4 regions of the Bradyrhizobium sp. LMG 9283 genome follow, and region 1 is predicted to be linked to each of the others. Evidence: predicted binding sites of a transcription regulator. Region 1 holds the regulator's gene; each other region holds the start of a gene.

The links. Region 1 encodes LexA, which represses DNA repair genes until DNA is damaged. Its sites were predicted from a motif close to TGTTCNNNNTGTGTTCNG; they were not measured.
Region 2: the regulator LexA is predicted to act here: its motif matches at 1,558-1,575, upstream of P6U29_RS06485 (ribonuclease T2 family protein).
Region 3: the regulator LexA is predicted to act here: its motif matches at 1,539-1,556, upstream of P6U29_RS39280 (DNA recombination protein RmuC).
Region 4: the regulator LexA is predicted to act here: its motif matches at 1,886-1,903, upstream of recA (recombinase RecA).

Annotation. Positions count from the first base shown of each region.
Region 1 is NZ_CP120691.1:4,314,663-4,318,075, reverse strand. It holds gene glp (gephyrin-like molybdotransferase Glp) at 1-794, shown strand, start outside; gene lexA (transcriptional repressor LexA) at 970-1,671, shown strand; gene P6U29_RS20370 (hypothetical protein) at 2,224-2,658, shown strand; gene P6U29_RS20365 (ComEC/Rec2 family competence protein) at 2,785-3,413, opposite strand, start outside.
Region 2 is NZ_CP120691.1:1,381,262-1,384,674, reverse strand. It holds gene P6U29_RS06500 (DUF3617 domain-containing protein) at 1-503, opposite strand, end outside; gene P6U29_RS06495 (hypothetical protein) at 547-852, opposite strand; gene P6U29_RS06490 (hypothetical protein) at 1,036-1,500, shown strand; gene P6U29_RS06485 (ribonuclease T2 family protein) at 1,621-2,313, shown strand; gene P6U29_RS06480 (23S rRNA (adenine(2030)-N(6))-methyltransferase RlmJ) at 2,500-3,360, shown strand.
Region 3 is NZ_CP120691.1:8,419,896-8,423,308, reverse strand. It holds gene P6U29_RS39285 (AmpG family muropeptide MFS transporter) at 1-126, opposite strand, end outside; gene P6U29_RS39280 (DNA recombination protein RmuC) at 305-1,507, opposite strand; gene def (peptide deformylase) at 1,679-2,206, shown strand; gene fmt (methionyl-tRNA formyltransferase) at 2,339-3,262, shown strand; gene truA (tRNA pseudouridine(38-40) synthase TruA) at 3,262-3,413, shown strand, end outside.
Region 4 is NZ_CP120691.1:3,494,430-3,497,842, forward strand. It holds gene P6U29_RS16255 (DUF2798 domain-containing protein) at 192-500, shown strand; gene P6U29_RS16260 (hypothetical protein) at 1,163-1,333, opposite strand; gene P6U29_RS16265 (hypothetical protein) at 1,600-1,773, opposite strand; gene recA (recombinase RecA) at 1,977-3,065, shown strand; gene P6U29_RS16275 (hypothetical protein) at 3,172-3,413, shown strand, end outside.

The DNA.
Region 1 (3,413 bases):
GCGAGGGCGACGTGCTGCTGCGCAAGGGAACCCGTCTCACCGAGCGCGATCTCGCGCTCGCCGCTGCGATGAACCACCCGCAGCTTGCCGTTTGCCGCCGTCCGAAGGTCGCGATCCTCGCCACCGGCGACGAGCTGGTGATGCCGGGCGCCACGCCCGGATACGGCCAGATCGTCTATTCCAATGGCTACGCCCTGCACGCGCTCGCCCGCAGTGAGGGCGCCGAGACCATCGACCTCGGCGTTGCCGCCGATACGCTGCAGGCCACTTCCGCCGGCATCCGCCGCGCCCGCGAGAGCGGCGCCGACATCCTGATCACGACCGGTGGCGCGTCGGTCGGCGACCACGATCTGGTTCAGCAGGCGCTGAAGGGCGAAGGCATCTCGATGGCGTTCTGGAAGATCGCTATCCGGCCCGGCAAGCCGATGATGCACGGACGGCTCGGCGCCATGCGCGTAATCGGCCTGCCCGGCAATCCGGTGTCATCATACGTATGCGCCTTCCTGTTCATGGTGCCGCTGATTCGCGCCCTGTCAGGCCGCTCGGTGATTCATCATCACCGCGAGCGCGCCGTGCTGGGCCGCGATCTCGGGGCCAACGACCAGCGCGAGGATTATCTGCGTGCGCGCCTGGAGCTGCGCGGCGACGGCACGCTCGTCGCCCTTCCCGTCAGCCATCAGGACTCCTCTCTGCTTGCGAATCTCGCTGCGGCACAGGTACTTCTCGTGCGCGCGCCGTTCGCGCCGAAGGCCGAGGCCGGCACGCCTTGCGAGGTGCTGCGGCTCCCCGCCTGAGCTGCATTGCACACGCATTCCGCGAGTTTTGCCCCGTTCACGGTAAATTAAGCAGTTGCGGAACACATATCGAACATATAGTGTCCGTTCATGATTTGTTTCGAGGATGTAGCGGCTTATCGCTGAATTCATCGTCTCGGAATCGAACGACATCAACCGGGGGACTTTGGTCGAGATGTTGACGCGCAAACAATACGAGCTTCTGCGGTTCATCAGCGAACGTCTGAAGGAAAGCGGCGTGCCGCCGTCCTTCGACGAGATGAAGGATGCGCTCGACCTGCGCTCGAAGTCAGGCATTCATCGCCTGATCACTGCGCTCGAGGAGCGCGGCTTCATCCGCCGCCTGCCCAACCGCGCCCGGGCCATCGAGGTGATCAAGCTGCCCGAACTCCAGGCCGCTGCCGGCAATCGCCGCGGCTTCACGCCGAGCGTCATCGAGGGCAATCTCGGCAAGGTGCGCGCGAGCTCCAGCCCGCCTGTTGACGAGGGCGAGCGTCCCGTCGCGGTGCCGGTGATGGGCCGCATCGCGGCCGGCACGCCGATCGAGGCGCTGCAGACCCGCAGCCACACCATCAGCGTACCGCCCGACATGCTCGGCTCGGGCGAGCACTACGCACTCGAAGTGCGCGGCGATTCGATGGTCGAGGCCGGCATCCTCGATGGCGACATGGCGCTGATCCAGCGCAACGAGAGCGCCGACACCGGCGACATCGTGGTGGCGCTGATCGATGACGAGGAGGCCACGCTCAAGCGCTTCCGCCGTCGCGGCGCCTCGATCGCGCTCGAGCCCGCCAATGCCGCCTACGAGGTCCGCATCCTTCCGCCGAACCGCGTGAAGATTCAGGGCAAGCTGATCGGGCTTTACCGGAAATACTAAGCGGTCCTGCGGTCGTTCGACACCTGTTGGAGCGGAGCATTTCCGCTCCGGCTGGATAGTCTTTCCGGATTATCCAGCCCCCCTCCGGCGCGACATCCTCGAGACGCCGCGCGAAGCGACATCGCTTCGCGGCCTGAGAGCTTGAGGAGACGCCATGCGCCAGATCGTTGCATGGACAATCATTGCGGCGCTGGCCGCAGCATCGGCATCGCAAGCCGTTGCCACACCATCGCATCGCCGTATGCGCAGGCAATCGGCGGCTCGCGAGCATATCCGCAACGCGCGGAATGCAATCGCACAGCCTCCGCAATCGAGCTGGCAATATTCAAGCTGGTCGGCACCCGCGGGGCGCTGACATGGCGTCTTCCGAATGCACAGGCGTCGGCTTTGTTCCTATCGAATCCGGGAAAGATAATGTGATCGTGGCTTGCGGACCCCAGCCGCAGATTTGCCTACAACCGAGCAGAACGTTGTATGCTTCACCCCGATAGAGGCCTGCGCCTCGAAAACAAAAGAGGTGCGGGTTCGCTATCTTCGCATGAGGAGCACCCGATGTGTGACTACAGCCTGCATGCCGTCGCGACGCGCCCTGCCGAAGTCGGCGAGACGATCGTCACGACAACCTTCCGCGGTACCTCGACACGCGGCTTCGCCTCCGAAGCCGATCTCTCGGTCGCGGTCTGCCTGCTGCCGGGAACGGAGCTCGCTTTCGCCGACAACGTCCGTTACGACAACCGCTGGATCTGGACGCGCACCGTCAACTCCCGCGTCGGAAAGTTCGGCAAGATCGACCCGCACATTCCCGATCGCCATCATGACGCGATCGAATTTCCCGACGGCAAATACGTGCTGGTGACACAGCTCGTCGAAGGCCAGCGCGCGACCGTGCTGCAGTTGCCGGTGACCCAGCCGGTTGGCGAGCGCGAGCACAAGCCGCAGATCGTCGCCGAGACGCGGTCCACGATCACGCGCCTGCCGATCGGCTGAGGTCGTCGCCCCCGGCCGGTGGGTCGAGGGCCAGGATTTGAAATGCCATCGCCGGCCGAGGCCGGCGAGATGGTATGGTTTGCGTCCTGCGGAATCCCGTCGGACCGGCACCCCGCGCATCTATCCTCAATCGTCAGCCTGCAAGTCGGCCTCCGATGGCGTTGCGTCCCGGTTGCGAGGCGCGGCCGTTTTCGGCGCAAGGCTGCTATCGAAATCCCCCTCGCCGGCGCCGGCGGGCAGCCAGGGGCGGTTTGCGCCTCTCGCCCTCACCGCCTGCACCGAGAAGCCCTCTCCGTTTTGCATCAGAGCCAGCGCGCCCTGACTGGCAAGACGCGGCCGATCGACCACCATCGCCGCGCAATCGGGCGGCGCGGGCCGCGCCGTCACCACCAACGCGGCACGGCTGCAATCATCAGCCAACGCGTCGATGCGCAGAGAAAGCGCGACCAGCCCTCCGTCCGCAAGCGGCGCCACGCAGCCGGACTCGTCACATGACACACCGCTCGCCAACGAGGCGTTGGCGGCATCGCGCGGATCGGCATCGGCAGCTAACCACTCCCTCAGCAGAAAGCCATCCTTGCTTGCCCGGATCACATGCAAACGCCCATCCCCGCCCCGGACCGCGACGCTCGCGCCATCCCCGGCAATCAGGATATCGGGCTGCCGCACCGACAGCCCCCAGAGGATCGCTGCAAGCAGCATCAGGGCACCGGACCAGCGCAAGGGCGTGCGCAGCAGGCCCATCACGATGATCC
Region 2 (3,413 bases), 2.9 Mb from region 1:
TCCATGTCGCGCACGTTCATCTTGAAGCCGCCGGGCATCACGATGTCGCCGGGCTTCTGCTCCGGCTTGCAGGCTCCTAGCCACTTGGCTTGCAGCTTCGTGGTGTTATCGCGGCCCGCCGCGCCGGCGACGCCGCCTTGCGCATGCGAGGTCGTCTTCACCGTGTAGGCCGAGTTGAAATCGCCAGTGATCTCGGCATGCGAGGTCGTGCTGACGCCGGCGACGCTGCACTCGGAATCGCTGACATAGCCGGTCGCGGTCTTCTTGATCTCCTGCTTGGCGCAGATCTGCTTGGCCATCGGGGAGACGTTATTGCTCATCTCCTTGTCGACGGTCTCGTCGGTGCAGTGCTGCATGGTCATCTCCGGCACGGGCGAGCCTGATGTGACCAGCTTCATTTCCCAAAGACCGGCCTTGCGCACCGGCAGGTCGTCGGCGCCGGCGCTGCCTGCCGACAACGCGAGGCAAAGCGTCGAGCCGAGCAAAGCGAGTTTGCGCGTCATGTGGAAGGCTCCCGGCTAACAGATTGCAGCGTACGACAACGCCTCAGTAGAGCGTGCGGATCGGCCGATCGGCGGCGCCATAGGGCACCCAGCGGCAGGAGAACGAGATGTAACCGCCCTCATAGGCCTGCACGCCGAGGAATTTCACCACCTTGCCGTAGCGTGCGCAGTGATCGACCGCGACCTGCCGCGCGTCGACCTGGCTCGCCATGGAATAGGCGATGATGCCGCCGGTGTCGTTGCCCTTGAACGGAGGCACCGGAAGGATATCGGCGCGCGCCAGCTGGCTCGCCATCGTACCCGAGACAACCAGGCCGGCAAAAAGGCCCGCGGCCGCAATGATTCGCATTCCCGTCACTCCAATTGGCTGGCGGCAGTTTACGGTGCCGGGATGGAAGTGAAAAGAAGCGAAGGCCAGTTGGCCGCGACGTCTCGGTCAACTCCTGGCGAAGTGTTGCCGCGCTGCACTTGACCTCCCCCCGCCTTCGCGGCACCGTCCCACCTTCGCAAGACTTGAACGTCCGGATTGATCATGCGCGCCCCCTCCCCGACGAAATCGCTCCGCTTTGCCGCCGTGCTCGGCCTCATGTTCGGGGCACTGTCGCTCGGCGAGGCCAAGGCCGCCAATGGACTTGAAATGAATTTCTGGCTGAGCGGGCCGCGCTACGACGGCGCTGTTGCCGATTGCGACAAGGCGCTGCCGACGATCGCCACCCAGTTCTGGGAGAAGGAAAGCTCGTTCTGGAATTCCTCGTTGAAGATCACGGGCTTCTCGGCCGTTCGAGAAGTCGCGTTCCGGCCCTGGCAGTCCGACAACATTCCGCGCCGCTATTGCACCGCTGACGCCATGCTCAACGACGGCAAGGTGCGCAAGGTGCATTTCTCGCTCATCGAGGACGGCGGCTTTGCCGGCTACGGCAACGGCGTCGAGTGGTGCGTGGTCGGGGTCGATCGCAACTGGGCCTACAACCCGGCCTGCCGCGCCGCCAAGCCCTGATCCGAAGAGCGCCTGATTCGGGCTGATCGGCCGGAAGACGACATCGTCTCCAAATTTTGTTCTTGAAATGTTCACATCGCCTGCTAGGCTGCCCGCACAGTCTAGTTGAGGGGCGTCGCCATGTTTCATTCCAGATTGCGTTCGTTGTCCCGTCTGATGATCTCGTTGACCCTCGCTGCCGGGTTGGCAACTCTCGCCGGCGGTGCGAAGGCCCAGGATAAGCGGCAGAACGCGCCCGGCGAGTTCGATTTCTATGTGCTGTCGCTGTCGTGGTCGCCCTCGTTCTGCGAGGAGGCTGCCGAACGCGGCGGCCGGTCACAGATGCAATGCGGCGGACGGCCCTACGCCTTCGTGGTGCATGGGCTGTGGCCGCAATATGAGAATGGCTTTCCGGAATACTGCCAGCGGCCGGCGCCGCGGCTGAATCGCAACATCGTCTCCTCGATGCTCGACCTGATGCCGGCGCCGGGCCTGATCTTCAACGAATGGGACAAGCACGGCACCTGCTCCGGGCTCGAAGGCCGCAGCTATTTCGAGACGATCCGCAAGGCGCGCGCCGCGATCAAGATCCCGGCCGAATATCTCGATCTGTCGCAAGCCAAGACCGTGGCGCCGGCGGAGGTCGAGGAGGCCTTCATCAAGGCCAATCCCGGTCTCAGCAATGCCGCCGTCTCGGTCACCTGCAACCGGACACGGCTATCCGAGGTCCGCATCTGCCTCAGCAAGGACCTGCAATTCCGCGCCTGCGACGAGATCGAGCGCCGCGCCTGCCGCCGCGACCAGGTGACGATGCCGCCGATCAGGGGCGGGTAGCCACGCTCTCGTGCCCCGGATGCAGCGCAATGCGCCGCGAACCGCGGCGTAGTGCGCTGCTGCTCCGGGGCCTATCGCGAAGAGCTGGGTCCCGGCTCAGTGGCCCAGCGCTGCATGCTGCACCGCGTCCGGGACACGTGATCGTGCCTCTTTGCTCAAGCCATCACGTGGCGTAGTGCTGTTTTCATGAACTACCGCCACGCCTTCCACGCCGGCAGCTTCACCGATGTCATCAAGCACATCGTGCTGGCGCGCATCCTCACTTACTTGCAGGACAAGCCGGCGGCGTTCCGCGTCATCGACACCCACGCCGGCGCCGGGCTCTACGATCTCGACAGCGACGAGGCGCGCCGCGGCGGCGAATGGCTGACCGGCATTGCGCGGCTGCTGCAGGCGCGCCTGTCGAACGAGACCGCGGCGCTGACCAAGCCCTATCTCGACATCGTCCGCGCCTTCAATCCGAAGGGGGAGCTCAGGGCTTATCCGGGCTCGCCGCTGATTGCGCGCGGCCTGCTCAGACCACAGGACCGCCTCGTCGCCTGCGAGCTCGAGCCGAAGGCGCGGAAAGCGCTGATCGACGTGCTGCGCCGCGACGAGCAGGCCCGCGTGGTCGATCTCGACGGCTGGGTGGCACTGCCGGCCTTCGTGCCGCCGAAGGAGCGGCGCGGCCTCGTGCTGATCGACCCGCCGTTCGAAGCCAAGGACGAGTTCGAGCGGCTCGGCGACGCCTTCGCGGCGGCCTTCGCAAAATGGCCGACCGGTATCTATGTCATTTGGTATCCGGCCAAGAACCGGCGGGCCACCGACACGCTGGCCCAAACGGTCGCGCGGCTCGCAGCTGCAGCAAAGCCGCCGGGGAAATGCCTGCGCCTCGAATTCAGCGTCGCGCCGCAAGCCGACAGCGCCGCCCTCACCTCCACCGGGCTCCTGATCGTCAATCCGCCCTATACGCTGCACGGCGAGCTCAAGACCATCCTGCCCGAGCTGGAAATGCCGCTCGGCCAGGGCGGGGCTGCCAGATTCCGATTGGAGGTGCCCAAGCCTTAACGCCAGGCCGTAACACTCCGGCATTCTTGGGAAAAATATGCAGGACCGGTAGT
Region 3 (3,413 bases), 4.1 Mb from region 1:
TCCCGAGGAGAAGCCGAGGAACAGCACGATCAGCACTCGGGGCTGCAGGTAAACGGCAAGACTCTCGCGCCAGGAGGTCGCAGGGGCGGAAGTCGCGGCGGGGGAGGTCGCGTCGGGTGCGGTCATGGGACGGTGTTAGCAGATTCTGGCCGTGATGCCTCGTCTCCCTCTCCCCGTTCTTACGGGGAGAGGGCGGGGTGAGGGGCCTCTCTCCGCATATGAGATCGTCGCGAGACCTGTACCCCCTCACCCGGATCACAAGAGCGATCCGAACTCTTCCCGCAAGCGGGGAGAGGTGAAGACTCTACTCCCCCGCCTGGAGCTTCCGCGGAAACAGTTCCGGCGCAGCCGTCGCGACCAGCCGCGGGCCCTCCGCCGGCGCATCGCTCTTGCTGAAATCGAGCTCCTCGATCCTTCCGGCGCGCTTCTCGATCTTTTCGGCGGAGATCAGCACCTGGCGGACGTCCTCATTGACATCGGCAAAATGCTTTTGCAGCTTCAGCACGCGGTCGCGCAGGCGGCCGAGGTCGTCACCGAGCTTGATCACCTCGGTACGGATCTGGTCGGCGGCATCGCGCATGCGCGCGTCCTTCATGATCTGCTGCATCACCTGGATCGCGAGCATCAAGAGCGACGGCGACACCAGCACGACGCGGGCGCGATAGGCCTTCTGGATCACGTCGTCGAAGCCGTCATGGATCTCGGCATAGACCGATTCCGACGGCACGAACATCAGCGCCATCTCCTGGGTCTCGCCAGTGACGAGATATTTTTCGGCGATGTCGCTGACATGCTTCATCACGTCACTGCGCAGCCGCTGCGTGGCGACGCGCCGCTCCTCGTCGCTACGGGCGTCGTGCAGCGCCGTCATCGCCTCCAGCGGGAACTTCGCGTCGATACAGAGCGGGCGCTGATCGGGCAGGAACACGACGCAGTCGGGGCGCTTGCCGGTCGAGAGCGTGAACTGGAACTCGTAGGAGCCTTTGGGAAGACCGTCCTGGACTATCGCCTCCATCCGCGCCTGGCCGAAGGCGCCGCGCGACTGCTTGTTGGCGAGCACGTCGCGCAAGGTGGTCACCTGGGTGGTGAGGTCGGTGAGATTCTTGTGTGCGTTGTCGATGATGCCGAGGCGCTCATGCAGCGCGCGCAGGCTCTCCATGGTGTTGCGGGTCGAATGTTCCATGGATTGGCCGACGCGGTGGGTGACCGAATCCAGCCGCTCGTTGACCGCGCGCGCCATCTCGGCCTGCCGGCCGGCCAACGCCTGGGTCATGGCATCGACCCGCCCCGAGGCTTCGCTCTGGGCGCGCAGCACCTGGGCGAGGCGTTCCTCAAGCTCGTCGGCCCGGATCGCGTGTGCCATAGCGAGTTCCGCGCCGCGCCGCCCCGAGCGCGCGATCACGACCGCAATCACCACCAGCAGGATGAGGACGAGCACACCGAAGCCGATCAGCGCATCGATGGTGCGCACCGGCCAGTCGCCGAGCATGACAATGATCTCGTTCATGTCAGCCCTTCTAGCCGATTCGCGGTCTGGTGCGAACGAAGAGAGAACGTCGTCGGTTAACCGCCCTCTAATTTTTATGGTTAACGAAACCTGAAGTTTTATGGTTAGTGGAGGGTTAACGAAGTTCCTGGCCGCATTGACCGCATCCGGCGCGCGGCTTAAATCGCGGCCATGGCCCTACGAGAAATCATCATCCTGCCCGACAAGCAGCTGCGCCTGGTCTCCAAGCCGATCGAGAAGGTCACGGCGGAGATCCGCAAGCTTGCCGACGACATGTTCGAGACCATGTACGACGCGCCCGGCATTGGCCTCGCGGCGATCCAGGTCGCGCAGCCCTTGCGGCTCATCACCATGGACCTCGCCAAGCGCGACGAGAGCGGCGAGACCAAGCACGAGCCGCGCGTCTTCATCAATCCTGAGATCCTGGCCTCGTCCGAGGAGTTGTCGGTGTACGAGGAAGGCTGCCTGTCGATCCCCGAATATTACGAGGAGGTCGAGCGCCCCGCGAAGGTGCGCGTGCGCTTCACCGATCTCGACGGCAAGGTGCACGAGGAGGACGCCGAAGGCCTCTACGCCACCTGCATCCAGCACGAGATCGACCATCTCAACGGCGTCCTGTTCGTCGACTACCTGTCGAAGCTCAAGCGCGACCGCGTGATGAAGAAGTTCGAGAAAGCCGCCAAGCGCGCGGCGGAGTAAGGCTCTCTCACGTCGTCATGGCCGGGCTTGACCCGGCCATCCACGCCTTGCTTGCTTTGTCGCCAAGACCGTGGATGCCCGGGACAAGCCCGGGCATGACGGAGAACCAGAGCTCTCAGCGAACGCAGCCACATGCCCCTCCGCCTCATCTTCATGGGCACACCCGATTTCTCCGTGCCGACGTTGCTCGAGCTCGTCGCGCATGGCCATGAGATCGCGGCGGTCTACACCCGCGCGCCGAAGCCGGGCGGGCGGCGTGGCCTGCAATTGCAGCCGACGCCGGTTGAAGAAGCTGCACGAAAACTCGGCGTTCCCGTGCTGACGCCGAAAACGCTGAAGACGCCGGAGGCTCTGGAAGAGTTCCGGGCCTTTGATGCCGACGCGGCCGTCGTCGTCGCCTACGGCATGATCCTGCCGCAGGCGATCCTCGATGCGCCCAAGCTCGGCTGCTACAATCTGCATGCTTCGCTGCTGCCGCGCTGGCGCGGCGCCGCGCCCATCAACCGTGCGATCATGGAAGGTGATGCCGAGAGCGGCGTGATGGTGATGAAGATGGATGTCGGCCTCGACACCGGCGACGTCGCCATGGCCGAGCGCATTGCGATCGCGGACAACATGACCGCGCTCGACCTGCACGATCGCCTGTCCCGGTTAGGCGCCGACCTGATGGTCCGCGCGATGGCCGCGCTCGAACGCGGCGGGCTTCAGCTCAAAAAGCAGAGCGAGGACGGCGTCACCTATGCCGCCAAGATCGAGAAGGCCGAGGCGCGCATCGACTGGACCCGGCCCGCGCGCGCCGTGCTGCGCCACATCCATGGCCTGTCGCCGTTTCCAGGCGCCTGGGCCGAGCACGAGAATGCGCGCGTCAAGATCCTGCGCTGCGAATTGGCGAAAGGCTCCGGCGCGCCGGGCGAGGTGCTCGACGATCAGCTCACCATCGCCTGCGGCAACGGCGCGATTCGCATCATCGAGCTACAGCGCGAAGGCAAGGCCCGCATGCAGGCCGCGGACTTCTTGCGCGGCGTGCCCGTCAAGCCGCCAATGCGGTTCGCTTGATGCCCCGCTACAAGCTCACCATCGAATATGACGGCGCGCCGTTCTTCGGCTGGCAGGTGCAGGAGACGCTACCGTCGGTGCAAGGCGCGTTGCAGGCTGCCGTGAAGGCGATGACCGGCGCGGATTTGCGGGTACATGGAGCGGGCCGCAC
Region 4 (3,413 bases), 820 kb from region 1:
CCGCAAGCCGCGAATTGCGTGATTGGCGCTGGTACTCCGTGGTTCTCCGACCATGAACAGAGTTCCTCGACTCCGTCCAAGCGCATCCGGGTGCCGAGCAGGGCGTGCCTGCAGGGTGGGATTCCAGAGCCCCTCGAGGTGACGGCATGTGCCTTGCTTGCCTGATGACGGCAAGCAACCGTGGACGCCTCATGCTCGGCATTCCCCGCCGCTACTCTCATTTCGTGTTCGGCATCATCCAGTCCGGACTGACCTCGCTGGTCGCGGCAGGGATCGCCAGCTTTCCTGCAGGCAGCCCGATGATCTTCGTTCGGCACTGGATGGTATCGTGGCTGATCGCATGGGCCGCGATGCTGCCGGTCGTGCTGTTGGCAGCGCCCGCGATCCGCGCCTTCTCGCTGCGCCTGACCCAGGAGGAGCGCGACCCGCGCGCCGCCAGCAGGCATGAAAAGGCCCCGCCTGGGGAGAGCCAAGCGGGGCAGAGAGTTATTGGAGGCTGAGGTGCTGGGCTGCAACACCATAGCCGGGCGAACCTAGCCGGCTCAGCTTACGGCAGCCTGACAGGCGGCGCGTTCGGATCTGTCCTGGTCTGGCGGCTGGCCGGATCGTCCGCCGTGAAGGTCGCGATCGAAAGGCCGCAGACAGGCCCCGCACCGGTCCCAATTTCGACATCCGTTCGCACCACTGCGGACACACGCGTCGGCAAGATCTTACCCGTTCAGCGCAGCCATGGGGGAAACGTGGCGCGCCGAAAACGGGGTGGCATCATGGATAACGTAGAGCGGTCATTCGCCGCCGCGACGGCGGCTGGCTTCGTCGTGCTGGTGATTGGCCTGGTGCTGCTGGCGGTGCTGTAGACGGCTACGTGCGCTGGGGAACGGCGGGGGGTGCCCTCCGATGGAGGGCGCTGGGCGCACCGCGACTTTCAGAAAATTGGAAAACAACCCCATGCACAGTAGGCTGCTTTGCAATTTCATTGATCGACCAATAGCTTACGGGTAGTATTTAGATACCTTAACCGTCCGCGCGCCCGCCTTTGCGGCCATGCAGCCCGACCCGCGATGCCGGATCGAGATCAGGCGACCCGCCCCTTGGACCGGCCGTCTACTGCCGCATCGCGGGGCGAGGCCCAGCTCGCTCCGGAAGCCGGTCCTGGCGGAGCCTAGTGGACCTTGATCTCATTCAGCGGAAGATGGAGCTCGGCGGCGCGCTCTTCGCGGTCCTTCTTGCGGAATTGGTTTTCCCTGCGCTCGAACTTCACCATCTCCTCGCGCGCTGCCTCCAGCAGCGGATTGCGCCTGATCGTATCGTGGTGCCTGTTGTCGTCCGTCATGAGTTACGGTCCCCAGAGTTGCGGCCCCATCCCCCAGAAGGCCGGAGACCGTGAAAAGGTTCGGTGCCGCAGGATTACGGAAATATGACGGCGCGCGCGTCCTTGATGCGGGTTGTGACGTCTGTTCAGTTGTGCACCCAGAGCAAAGTGGGCCAACCAGAAATTAACCCAGCACGCTAGAATGCCGGCCATCGCCGTCGATCGCATTGAGGGGCCGCCTCTTGAGGCGGCCTTACTGCCTTGTATGGTGCTTCAATTATGGTGCTTCAATTATGGTGCTTCAATCGGGCCACGCGGCGTTCTCGGTGCCAGACTTCAAGGTCATTTCCATCCAGTAATTGGGCTGCTTTCTGTTTGGCCTCTTCGTCGTCGGCGCAATCCAGCTCGTGCACGCCGATGATGCGCCCGCCATCGTCAAGGATGTACGCGCGGTAGTCCATGGCAGCGTTCCCCGAATGGAACGATTATACCACAGACTAAGGGACGCAAAACAACTTAGGATATTGGGGGCAATTACAGGCACCACAATTCGCAAAGAACATATTGCGAACCTAGAACAAATAGGGTACATTGCTTTTATCGCCGAGCTGCCTCTCAATCGTTTGTCCCCCTAGCGAATCCTCGCCATAAGGAGCACGACCCAATGTCCGCAACTGCCCTGCGTATCGTCGAAGGATCTTCCATGGACAAGAGTAAAGCTCTGGCCGCCGCGCTCTCTCAGATCGAGCGCCAGTTCGGTAAGGGCTCTGTGATGAAGCTCGGCAAGAACGACCGGTCCATGGACATCGAGGCGGTGTCCTCCGGCTCGCTCGGGCTCGATATCGCGCTCGGTATCGGCGGCCTGCCCAAAGGGCGCATCGTCGAGATCTACGGGCCGGAATCCTCGGGCAAGACCACGCTGGCGCTGCATACGGTGGCGGAAGCTCAGAAGAAGGGCGGCATCTGCGCCTTCATCGACGCCGAGCACGCGCTCGATCCGGTCTATGCCCGCAAGCTGGGCGTCAACATCGACGAGCTCCTGATCTCGCAGCCCGACACCGGTGAGCAGGCGCTGGAGATCTGCGACACCTTGGTGCGCTCGGGCGCCGTCGACGTTCTGGTGGTCGATTCGGTCGCGGCGCTGGTGCCGAAGGCCGAGCTCGAGGGCGAGATGGGCGATGCGCTGCCGGGCCTGCAGGCCCGCCTGATGAGCCAGGCGCTGCGCAAGCTGACGGCCTCCATCAACAAGTCCAACACCATGGTGATCTTCATCAACCAGATCCGCATGAAGATCGGCGTGATGTATGGCTCGCCGGAAACCACGACCGGCGGCAATGCGCTGAAATTCTACGCCTCCGTCCGTCTCGACATCCGCCGCATCGGCGCGATCAAGGAGCGCGACGAGGTGGTCGGCAACACCACCCGCGTCAAGGTGGTCAAGAACAAGCTGGCGCCGCCGTTCAAGCAGGTCGAGTTCGACATCATGTACGGCGAAGGCGTCTCCAAGATGGGCGAGATCCTCGATCTCGGCGTGAAGGCCGGCATCGTGGAGAAGTCCGGTGCCTGGTTCTCCTATGACAGCCAACGCCTCGGCCAGGGCCGCGAGAACGCCAAGGCGTTTTTGAAGGGCAACCCTGACATCACCGCCAAGATCGAGACCGCGATCCGCCAGAACTCCGGCCTGATCGCCGAGCAGATCCTGGCCGGCACGCCGGAGCGCGACGCCGACGGCGAGGAGCCGGCGGAGGAGTAAGCCTTACCGCGCAAAGAGTTTCGCGAGGAGCGGGCGCTGAGGACGTTGAGTTGCCGACGTCTTCGGTGCCCGTTTCGTTTTGGCGGTGTGGTGATCAGGTGGTGCGATGAAGCCTGTGATTCTGACGAGTTTATCAGGCTTCGATCTCATACGCTCGGGTCTCGCCGAAGTCGTCATCCCATTCACATTCCGTCTTGTTGACGGGCCTCTGCCTCTCGACGAACTTGCAGCTTATGTCGGTGCCCGCTCGGGGACAGTAAAGCCAGGCTGGCATTGGTTTGACTACGTTGGACGCTGGTCCCAGGCCGCCAAAGAGCGAAGACATCTCTCTCTGGTCGCGTTCTGTCA